One region of the Seohaeicola saemankumensis genome, then DNA from elsewhere that is predicted to be linked to it. Evidence: riboswitches for the same ligand, from Rfam matches in the RefSeq annotation. Region 1 holds a riboswitch; the other holds the start of a gene.

Region 1 (4,536 bases):
GCCGGCGCCATGACACGCAGGGCAAAAGGCAGCGCGGCCATCGCGTTGACCAGCACCGTCACGGCAAAGGCCCAGCGCGCCGGATCACCGAAAGGGTTGATCAGCAGAAACAGCCCCGTTCCGATCACCAATGGGGAGGCCGCAATGCCCAGCAGCCCCAATGCCTCGATCCTGCGGCGCTGCAGGGCAAGATGGGCCAGCGAAAGCGCCATGGTCACGGTCAGAAAAGTAGATGACAAGGCCATCACAAGGGACACCCCGGCAGCGCGCCAGACCTGTATCGGCAGCGCGTCCAGCCCGGACAGTCCGCGCCAGACTACAGCACCCAGAGGCAACAAGAGAAACAGCGCCGCCAGCATCAGCGCAAGGCTGTCCAGTATCCGCAACGGCCATTGCTCGGCCTCCCACCTGCGCGGGACCCGGTCCAGGCCGCGCCCGAAGCCATCCAGAAGGCTCAGGCGCAAGGCCAGACTTGCGGCCAGCATCACGATCGCCATCTGCAAGACAGACAGGACCGCCGCGCGCGCCAGATCGAAATCAAGCCGGAACGCCTGGTAGATCGCCAGTTCAACCGTTGTCGCACGCGGGCCACCGCCAAGGGTCAGAGCGACAGCAAAGCTGCTCAGACAGATTGCAAAGACAAGAAGTGCCGCACCGGGCAATGTCGCGCGCAGCATCGGCCATTCCAAAAGGCGAAACACATCCCGCGGCTGGCAGCCAAGGCTCGCCGCAAGACGGAACCTTTCTGCGGGAATGCCCTGCCAGCCCTGCAACAGGATACGGGTTGCCAATGGCAGGTTGAAGAAGACATGCGCCAGCACGACCCCGTGCAAGCCATAGATCTGTACCGGTGGCAGGCCGATCCAGGCCAGCGCCTGATTGATGATACCAGACCGTCCGAAAACCGCCAGCAACCCCAGCACCGCCACGATGACGGGCAGGATGAAGGGCGCACCCATCAGCGTGATCAAGATCCCCCGGCCCGGAAACTGGCGGCGCGCCAGGGCGCGGGCAACGGGAATTGCCAGGGTCACGCTGAAAAGGGCGGACAGAACCGCCTGAGACAGCGTGAAACGCACAGCGGCCCAGTCCGCGGGGCCGGGCAGGCTTGCTGCACTGGCACGCCAGAACACGGCCGCCAGCGGCAGCGCCACGAAGGCCACAAGCATGCAGGCCACGGCCCAACCGGCCCAGCGCCCGGCCGGGTTCCGGCCTAACGGGACAGGGCGCGCAGCCATTCGTCCAGCGCCAGATCACGCAGCGCATCGGCCTGGTCGATTGGCGCCAAGATCGCCTTTTCGGGCTGTATCAGTGTCGAAAAGCCATCAGGAAGACCTGCCTGTGGCAACACCACGGGATACATCCAATTGGTTGTCGGAATGATCGACTGGAACGTCTCGCCCAGCATGAAACGCAGAAATTGATCCGCCAGTTCAGGCTGGTCGGTTGCCGCCAGCTTGCCCGCAACCTCGATCTGCATGTAGTGACCTTCGGTGAAGGGAAGGGCCACCTTGCTGTCATCTTCCTCGGCAATCAGGTGATAGGCGGGCGAGGTGGTGTAGGACAGGACCAGATCGGCCTCACCTTCCAGGAACAGGCCGTAAGCCTCGGACCAGCCGGGAGTCACGGTCACGATATTGTCGGCCAGCCCCTCCCAGATCGCGGGGGCTTCATCGCCATAGGCGGATTTGACCCACATCAGCAAACCAAGACCGGGGGTCGAGGAACGCGGATCCTGGATCACGATCTTCAGGTCGCTGGCTGCCAGTTCGCGGAAATCGGCAGGCTGCGCGGCGCCACGATTGCCTACGAAGGCGAAGTAACCCCAGTCATAAGGCAGAAACAGCGGATCGGTCCATTCCAGGGGCAGGTCCAGATCGGTCTCGATCGTGTGGGCCATGAACAGGCCCGTCTGAAGTGCGGCGGCAATCAGCCCGGTGTCCAGCCCCAGCACGATATCGGCATCGCTGCGCGCCCCTTCCAGCTTGAGCCGCCCCAAAAGGGCCGCCCCGTCGCCCGCGCCCACCAGATTGATGATGCAGCCGCATTCGGCCTCGAAGGCTTGCTTCACGGCGGGTCCGGGCCCCCAATCGGAGACGAAACTGTCATAGGTATAGACGGTCAGTTCCGGGGTCTGGGCCAAGGCAGGCCCGGCAGCAAGAAAGGTGGCAATCACAAGATGCGGCTTCATTCGATCCTCCAACGATCCGGGCATCGGGCGAGTGTGGAGGGCGTCCATACCTTCCCTCCGCCGGGTCTAACCGGTTCAGGTTCAACGGGTTTGCCATGCGGCATCTCAGCGTGGCGTCTGGCCATGCACCCCGAGGTAAGCGCGACCCTAGTGCCGCAGCCCGGCCCCATCAAGGCAAAACCGCTTGAGACAGGTCAAGCGCCCCGCTAGACCTGCCGCAAAGGAGTGCTGCACATGAGCATGAACAGCTTCGGCCATCTGTTCCGCGTGACCACCTGGGGCGAAAGCCACGGGCCTGCGTTGGGTGCCACCGTGGACGGTTGCCCGCCGGGTGTCGCGATCACCGAAAGCCTGATCCAGCATTGGCTGGACAAGCGCAAGCCGGGGCAGAACAAATACACGACACAGCGGCGCGAAGCGGACGAGGTGCGCATCCTGTCCGGCGTGTTCGAAGGACAGACAACCGGCACACCCGTGCAGCTGATGATCGAGAATACCGACCAGCGATCCAAGGATTACGGCGATATCGCCGAGAAATTCCGCCCCGGCCATGCCGATATCACCTATTGGCAGAAATACGGTGTACGAGACTATCGCGGCGGGGGGCGATCGTCGGCGCGCGAAACGGCGGCGCGGGTGGCGGCAGGCGGCCTTGCGCGGGCGGCACTTGCGACACTTGCACCCGAAGTGCAGATCACCGGCTACATGACGCAGATCGGCCCGCATGGGATCGACCGCGATCGGTTCGACTGGGACCAGATCGACCAGAACCCGTTCTGGACGCCTGATGCCGTGGCCGCCGCTGAATGGGCCGATTACCTGGATGGTCTGCGCAAGTCCGGCAATTCGGTCGGCGCGATCATCGAGGTGGTTGCGCGGGGTGTGCCTGCGGGGCTTGGGGCGCCGGTTTATGGCAAGTTAGACACTGATCTGGCCGCTGCGATGATGTCGATCAATGCTGTCAAAGGCGTGGAAATCGGCGAAGGGATGGCCGCCGCGATGCTGACCGGCGAAGAAAACGCCGATGAGATCTTCCTCGGGAATGATGGCAAGCCGGTCTATTCGTCCAACCATGCAGGCGGCATCCTTGGCGGGATCTCGACCGGGCAGGACATTGTCGTTCGCTTTGCGGTCAAGCCGACATCGTCGATCCTCAAAGCCAGACAGACGATCACCAAGGGCGGTCAGGCGGCCGAAATCATCACCAAGGGACGGCACGACCCTTGCGTCGGCATCCGCGCCGTTCCTGTGGGCGAGGCGATGATGGCCTGCGTGATCCTGGATCACATCCTGCTGCATCGCGGCCAGATCGGCGGCGCCGTCGGCGAGACGCGTGGCCGTATCGGCTGAACCTTGGGCGCGATCCTGACCATCACCTTTCCGATCTTCGCGCTGATCGGCATAGGGTATGGCGCCGTGCGTGCAGGGCTTTTTGCCGCTTCGGACATGAAGACGCTGGGCAAGTATGTCCTGAACATCGCCTTGCCTGCGCTGCTGTTCAACACGGTGGCGACACGCGATCTGAACGAGGTGCTGAACCTTGGATATGTGGTTGTCTTCGCACTGGCCGGATTGCTGACGATTGGCGTCACTTACCTGTGGTTCACCCTGCAAGGCACCGGGCCGGCGCGGCGCGCCATAGCGGTCATGGGATCGACCTGCCCGAATTCAGGCTTTGTGGGTTATCCGGTGATGCTGCTGGTGTTCCCCGATCTGGCGGGTGTCGTGCTGGCGCTGAACATGGTGGTCGAGAATTTTCTGCTGATCCCGCTTTGCCTGATCTTCCTTGAGGCGTCACGCGACCGACATGGCAAATCGCTGCTGCGGATCGCGGGGGGAATCATCCTGGGCGTCCTGCGCCGGCCCATGGTGATCGGGCTGATGCTGGGGCTGCTGGTGATGCTTTCGGGCCTGCCCGTACCGCAGATGATCACACGGTTGATGGAGGTACTGGCCACCTCTTCTTCCGCCATCGCGCTGTTCGTCATCGGCGGCTCGCTCGTGGGGTTGCCTGTCGTCGGGCAGCGGTCACTGGCGGCGCAGATCGTGGCAGGCAAGCTGCTGGTCAGCCCGGCGATGGCCGGGCTTGTCCTGCTTACGCTGCCCTTGATCGGCCTGCCGCTGCTGTCAGGCGACATGGCCGTTGCGGTGGTCCTGTCCATGGCCATGCCGATGTTCGGGATCTACACGCTTCTGGCCCAGGATTACGGGCATGAGGGCATCGCATCCATCGCGCTGCTGGGCGCGACAGCGGGCGCGTTCTTTACCCTCAGCGCGCTGCTGGCCATCCTGACCTGATCAGGAATTCGCCGCCTGCAGGGCCGTATCCATCAGCGCCTTGATCT
Region 2 (4,536 bases), on a different contig from region 1:
CACCACCTCGGGCACGAGAATGGGCGCGATCAGCACGGTCGTGATCAGGTTGCGGCCGGGCAGCCTGTAGCGCACCAGCGCCAGGCTTGCCAGAACGCCCAGCGTGGTCGATATCACCGCCGTCATCAGCCCCAGCACCAACGAGGTGCGGAAGGCCCGCATCACGGCTTCATTGTTCCACAGCGCCTCGAACCAGCGCAGCGACAGGCCGGTCATGGGAAAGCTGCCGAACTGGTTTGCATTGAACGACAGCAGCACCACCACCGCGACCGGCAGGAACATGAAGCCATAGACCGCGATGGCGTAAAGACGGATCAGACCCCAGCCCATCAGCCCAGCCCCTTGGCCAGCTGCGCCATGCCCAGATAGCGGTTGTAGACCGCCACCAACGCCCCCAGCACCAGCAGAAGCAGCAGCGACAACGCCGATCCCAGCGGCCAGTTGAGTTGTGTGATGATCGCCTCATAGACGAGGTTGGCGAACATCGCGTCACGCGGCCCGCCCAGCACCAGCGGCGTGATATAGGTGCCTGCCCCCAACACGAAACACAGCAAGCCCCCGGCGGCCAGCCCCGGCAGCGACAGCGGCAGCGTCACCTGCATGAAGGCCTGCCATCGCGAAGCCCCCAGCGAGGTGGCGGCATCTTCGAGGTTGGTGTCGATCCCGTCCAGGCTGACATAGACATTCAGAACCATGAAGGGCAGCAGGAAATGGACAAGCCCAAGGATCACGGCGGCCTCGTTGTACAGCATCTGCAGCGGTGCGCCGATCACGCCCAGCGCCAGCAACGCACTGTTCAGCGCGCCAGATGCGCCAAGAATGTTGATCCAGCTCATCGTGCGGATGATGTAGCTGATCCAGAAGGGCAGCATCAGAAGCAGCAGCAGGATCATCCTGTTGCCGCCGGAACGCGCGATGAAATAGGCGGCCGGATATCCCAGAACCGCGCAAAGCACCGTGGTGATTGCCGCGATCTTCAGCGTGTTCAGCAGGATGTAGCGATAGAAGGGATCGGTCAGCGCCTTTACCCAGTTGTCCAGGTGAAACCCCGCCGTATCGGCCCCCACGGCGGAACGCAGCCAGAAGGAATAGACCACGATGAACAGCAGCGGCACCAGCAGCAGCAGGCTGACCGCGCCCAGTGCGGGGGATAGCAGGATCCAGGGCTGACGCGCTTCGCGCCGTTCGATGCTCATGTCGGGTGCTCCGTGTTGGCGGCAGGTTGACACGGGGCAATTCATTGATCCAATAGATAACTAAGATACCGACTATAGGCTTGATCAATGCACCCATCGCCCGAGAAGCTGGCCCGCGACCTGGACTGGAACCTGCTGCGTACCTTCGTGGTGCTGGTCGATGCGGGGTCGGTCACCCGCGCCGCCGAAGCGCTGGGATTGCAACAGCCCAGCGTCTCCAGCGCGCTGAAACGGCTGGAAAGCCACATGGGCCGGCAGTTGATCGACCGCAAGCCGGGCCGTTTCGTTCTGACCGATGCGGGGCGTCTGCTTTATGCCGAGGCTCTGGACATCACCGGCGCGATCCTGCGGATCGGCACCGTCATCCGCGAGGTCGAGGAAGAGGTAAGAGGCCATGTCAACATCGCGATCGCCAGCCATGTGGTTTGCCCGCTTCTGAACGAGGCGCTTGGCGAATTTCATGCCCGCCACCCCGCGGCCACCCTGTCGATCGATGTCAGCGCCAGCCGTCAGGCGCTGGAAAAGGTGCTGGCGCGGCGCGTGTCCTTCGCGGTCTGCCTGGTCAAGGACCGCAACCCCAGGCTGGAATACCGCCACCTATTCCGCGAGTTCTTCGGCCTGTTCTGCGGCCCCTCGCATCCGCTGTTCGGGCGCGAGGGGCTGTCCACCGCCGATCTGGCGGGCGCGGCATCGGTCAGTTTCGTCACCGACCAGATGAACGATGCGCTGCGCCCGGTTACCCTGATGCGCGCCGCGGCGGGGCTGGAGGATCGGGTCGTCGGGTCCTCGTCGAACCTGGAAGAGGTGCGCCGCATGATCATGGCGGGTATCGGCGTGGGTCCCCTGCCCCTGCATGTGATGCGCGAGGATGTGGCCATGGGGCGGCTGTGGCGTCTGCCCCCCTACGAAGATCCGCCCGCCATCGACGTGCATGTGGTCTGGAACCCCCGCGCGCGACTGAACCGGGCGGAACGGTCGCTGCTGGAAGGGTTGCAGGCCAAGATCGAAACCACCCCCGAGGCCGATCGCATCTATAGCTGACCACCTGACGCATCGCCCTTGAAGCGGCCCCGAATCTGCCCTAGCCTTACCCGTGCAAACCGTTGGGGTGCCCCGCAAGGGGCTGAGAGGCGACACGCCAACCCATCGAACCTGATCCGGGTCATACCGGCGGAGGGAACGGTGCTTTAGATGGGCCATTCACGCCCCTGATCCGTTCCTTGCCGTCGCTGATCCCCATGACGCAAGGACAACCGGGCATGACGGTCATCGCACTTACCATCGCAGGCTCCGACAGCGGGGGCGGCGCCGGCATCCAGGCCGATCTCAAGACCTTCTCGGCGCTTGGCGTCTATGGCGCCAGCGTTATCACCGCGCTGACCGCGCAGAACACCCGTGCGGTGACGCGTGTGGAACCCGCAAGCCCCGCGATGATCGCCGCCCAGATCGCGGCGGTTTTCGACGATCTGGACATTCGCGCCGTCAAACTGGGGATGCTGGGCGGGGTGGACGCGATCCGCAGGGTCGCCGCGGGCCTGTCCCATCGCAACGTGCCCCTGGTGCTGGACCCGGTGATGATCGCCAAATCCGGTGATGCGCTCTTGCCGGATGACGCCGTGGCCAGCCTGCGTGCCGACCTGCTGCCCATGGCGACACTGCTGACCCCCAACCTGCCAGAGGCCGCGCGCCTGCTGGACACCGCCCCCGCGCGGGACGAGGCCGCGATGCAGGACCAGGGCCGCGCGCTACTGGCGCTTGGCGCGGGGGCGGTTCTGATGAAAGGCGGGCACGGTTCGGGCGAGACCTGCACCGATCTGTTGATCACCGCGGGCGGCACCCTGCGCCTGACCGCGCCACGCCGCCTGACACGCAACACCCACGGCACCGGCTGCACCCTGTCCGCCGCCATCGCCGCCGGTCTGGCGCAGGGCATGGACATGCCCGCCGCCGTCACCCGCGCCCATGCCTATCTGCAAGGCGCGATTGCCGCCGCCGACACGCTGCATGTCGGCCATGGGCACGGCCCCGTGCATCATTTCCACGCGGTCTGGTCGCATGGCTGACGTGACCATCATCGGTGCAGGCGTTGCGGGTCTCTGGGCCGCCTACGCGCTTGCCCGGCGCGGCATCACGCCCCGCCTGATCGACCGCAACGGCGCCCCCGGCGCGCATGGGTGTTCGTGGTGGGCCGGCGGGATGCTGGCGCCCTTCTGCGAAGGCGCCACATCGGAACCCGCCGTGATCGCGCATGGCCGGCAAGCGGCAACAGACTGGGCCGAGGTGACGCAGGTTGTGCAGAAAGGCTCTCTCGTCGTGACCCTCGCCCGCGACCGGGCCGAGCTTGACCGCTTCGCCCGCCGCACGACAGGCCACAGCCGCATCAGCGGCGCGGCGCTTACCGACCTGGAACCCGACCTTGCGACAGCGGGGCGCGAGGCGCTGTTCTTCGCAACCGAATCCCACCTGTCACCGCGCCGCGCGCTGGCCGATCTTGTCGCCGCCCTCGCCCAACGCGGCATCACCATCGAACGGGACGAAGCGCGCCCCGACGACATCCCCGGCACCGTTCTTGATTGCCGTGGTCTTGCCGCCAAGGCCCCCGGCCTGCGCGGCGTGCGGGGCGAAATGGTGATGCTGCACACCCCCGAGGTCACGCTCTCGCGTCCCGTGCGGCTGCTGCATCCGCGCCATCCGCTTTATATCGTGCCACGCGGCGACGGTGTCTTCATGCTGGGTGCAACCCAGATCGAAAGCGCAGGGCCCGGCCCCGTCACGGCCCGCGCCCTGCTGGAACTGTTGTCGGCCGCCTATGCGCTGCACCCCGCCTTTGCCGAGGCCGAAGTGATCGAAACCGGCGCGGATCTGCGCCCCGCCTTTGCCAATCACGTCCCCCGCGTGATCCGACAGGGCCGCGTGCTGCATCTGAACGGCCTTTTCCGCCACGGCTACCTGATGGCCCCGGCACTGGCGCATCAGGCGGCGGATTACCTGCAAACCGGCACGAAAGGAGACCTGTTCCATGAGGATTGAGGTGAACGGAGAACCACGCGAAGTGACTGCAACAACTCTGGCCGATGCGCTGGTCGAACTGGGCTGGGGCGCGGCGAAGGTCGCGACGGCCATCAACGGCGATTTCGTCCCGGCCAGCGCCCGCGCCACGCAGACCCTGCGCGACGGCGACCGGATCGAGGTGCTTGCCCCGATGCAGGGGGGCTGAGCGATGCGCGATTTCTATGGCGTGACGCTGGACAGCCCGCTGATGCTGGGCACGGCGCAATACCCCTCGCCCGCCGTGATGGAGGCGGCGTTCCGCGCCTCCGGCGCCTCGGTCGCCACCGTG

What was found. A riboswitch is a leader RNA that binds a small molecule or an ion and turns the genes downstream of it on or off. The one in region 1 is predicted to bind thiamine pyrophosphate.
Region 2: it holds a riboswitch for thiamine pyrophosphate, as region 1 does, so the genes downstream of both, thiD (bifunctional hydroxymethylpyrimidine kinase/phosphomethylpyrimidine kinase) here and thiB (thiamine ABC transporter substrate binding subunit) in region 1, are expected to answer to the same signal.

Annotation. Positions count from the first base shown of each region.
Region 1 is NZ_JBHTKR010000004.1:388,142-392,677, reverse strand. It holds gene ACFQ3C_RS11545 (thiamine/thiamine pyrophosphate ABC transporter permease ThiP) at 1-1,238, opposite strand, end outside; gene thiB (thiamine ABC transporter substrate binding subunit) at 1,214-2,191, opposite strand; TPP riboswitch at 2,227-2,334, opposite strand; gene aroC (chorismate synthase) at 2,426-3,541, shown strand; gene ACFQ3C_RS11530 (AEC family transporter) at 3,545-4,489, shown strand; gene ACFQ3C_RS11525 (thioredoxin family protein) at 4,490-4,536, opposite strand, start outside.
Region 2 is NZ_JBHTKR010000001.1:680,459-684,994, reverse strand. It holds gene ACFQ3C_RS03270 (ABC transporter permease) at 1-330, opposite strand, end outside; gene ACFQ3C_RS03265 (ABC transporter permease) at 330-1,196, opposite strand; gene ACFQ3C_RS03260 (LysR family transcriptional regulator) at 1,284-2,237, shown strand; TPP riboswitch at 2,291-2,392, shown strand; gene thiD (bifunctional hydroxymethylpyrimidine kinase/phosphomethylpyrimidine kinase) at 2,456-3,259, shown strand; gene ACFQ3C_RS03250 (FAD-dependent oxidoreductase) at 3,252-4,226, shown strand; gene thiS (sulfur carrier protein ThiS) at 4,216-4,413, shown strand; gene ACFQ3C_RS03240 (thiazole synthase) at 4,417-4,536, shown strand, end outside.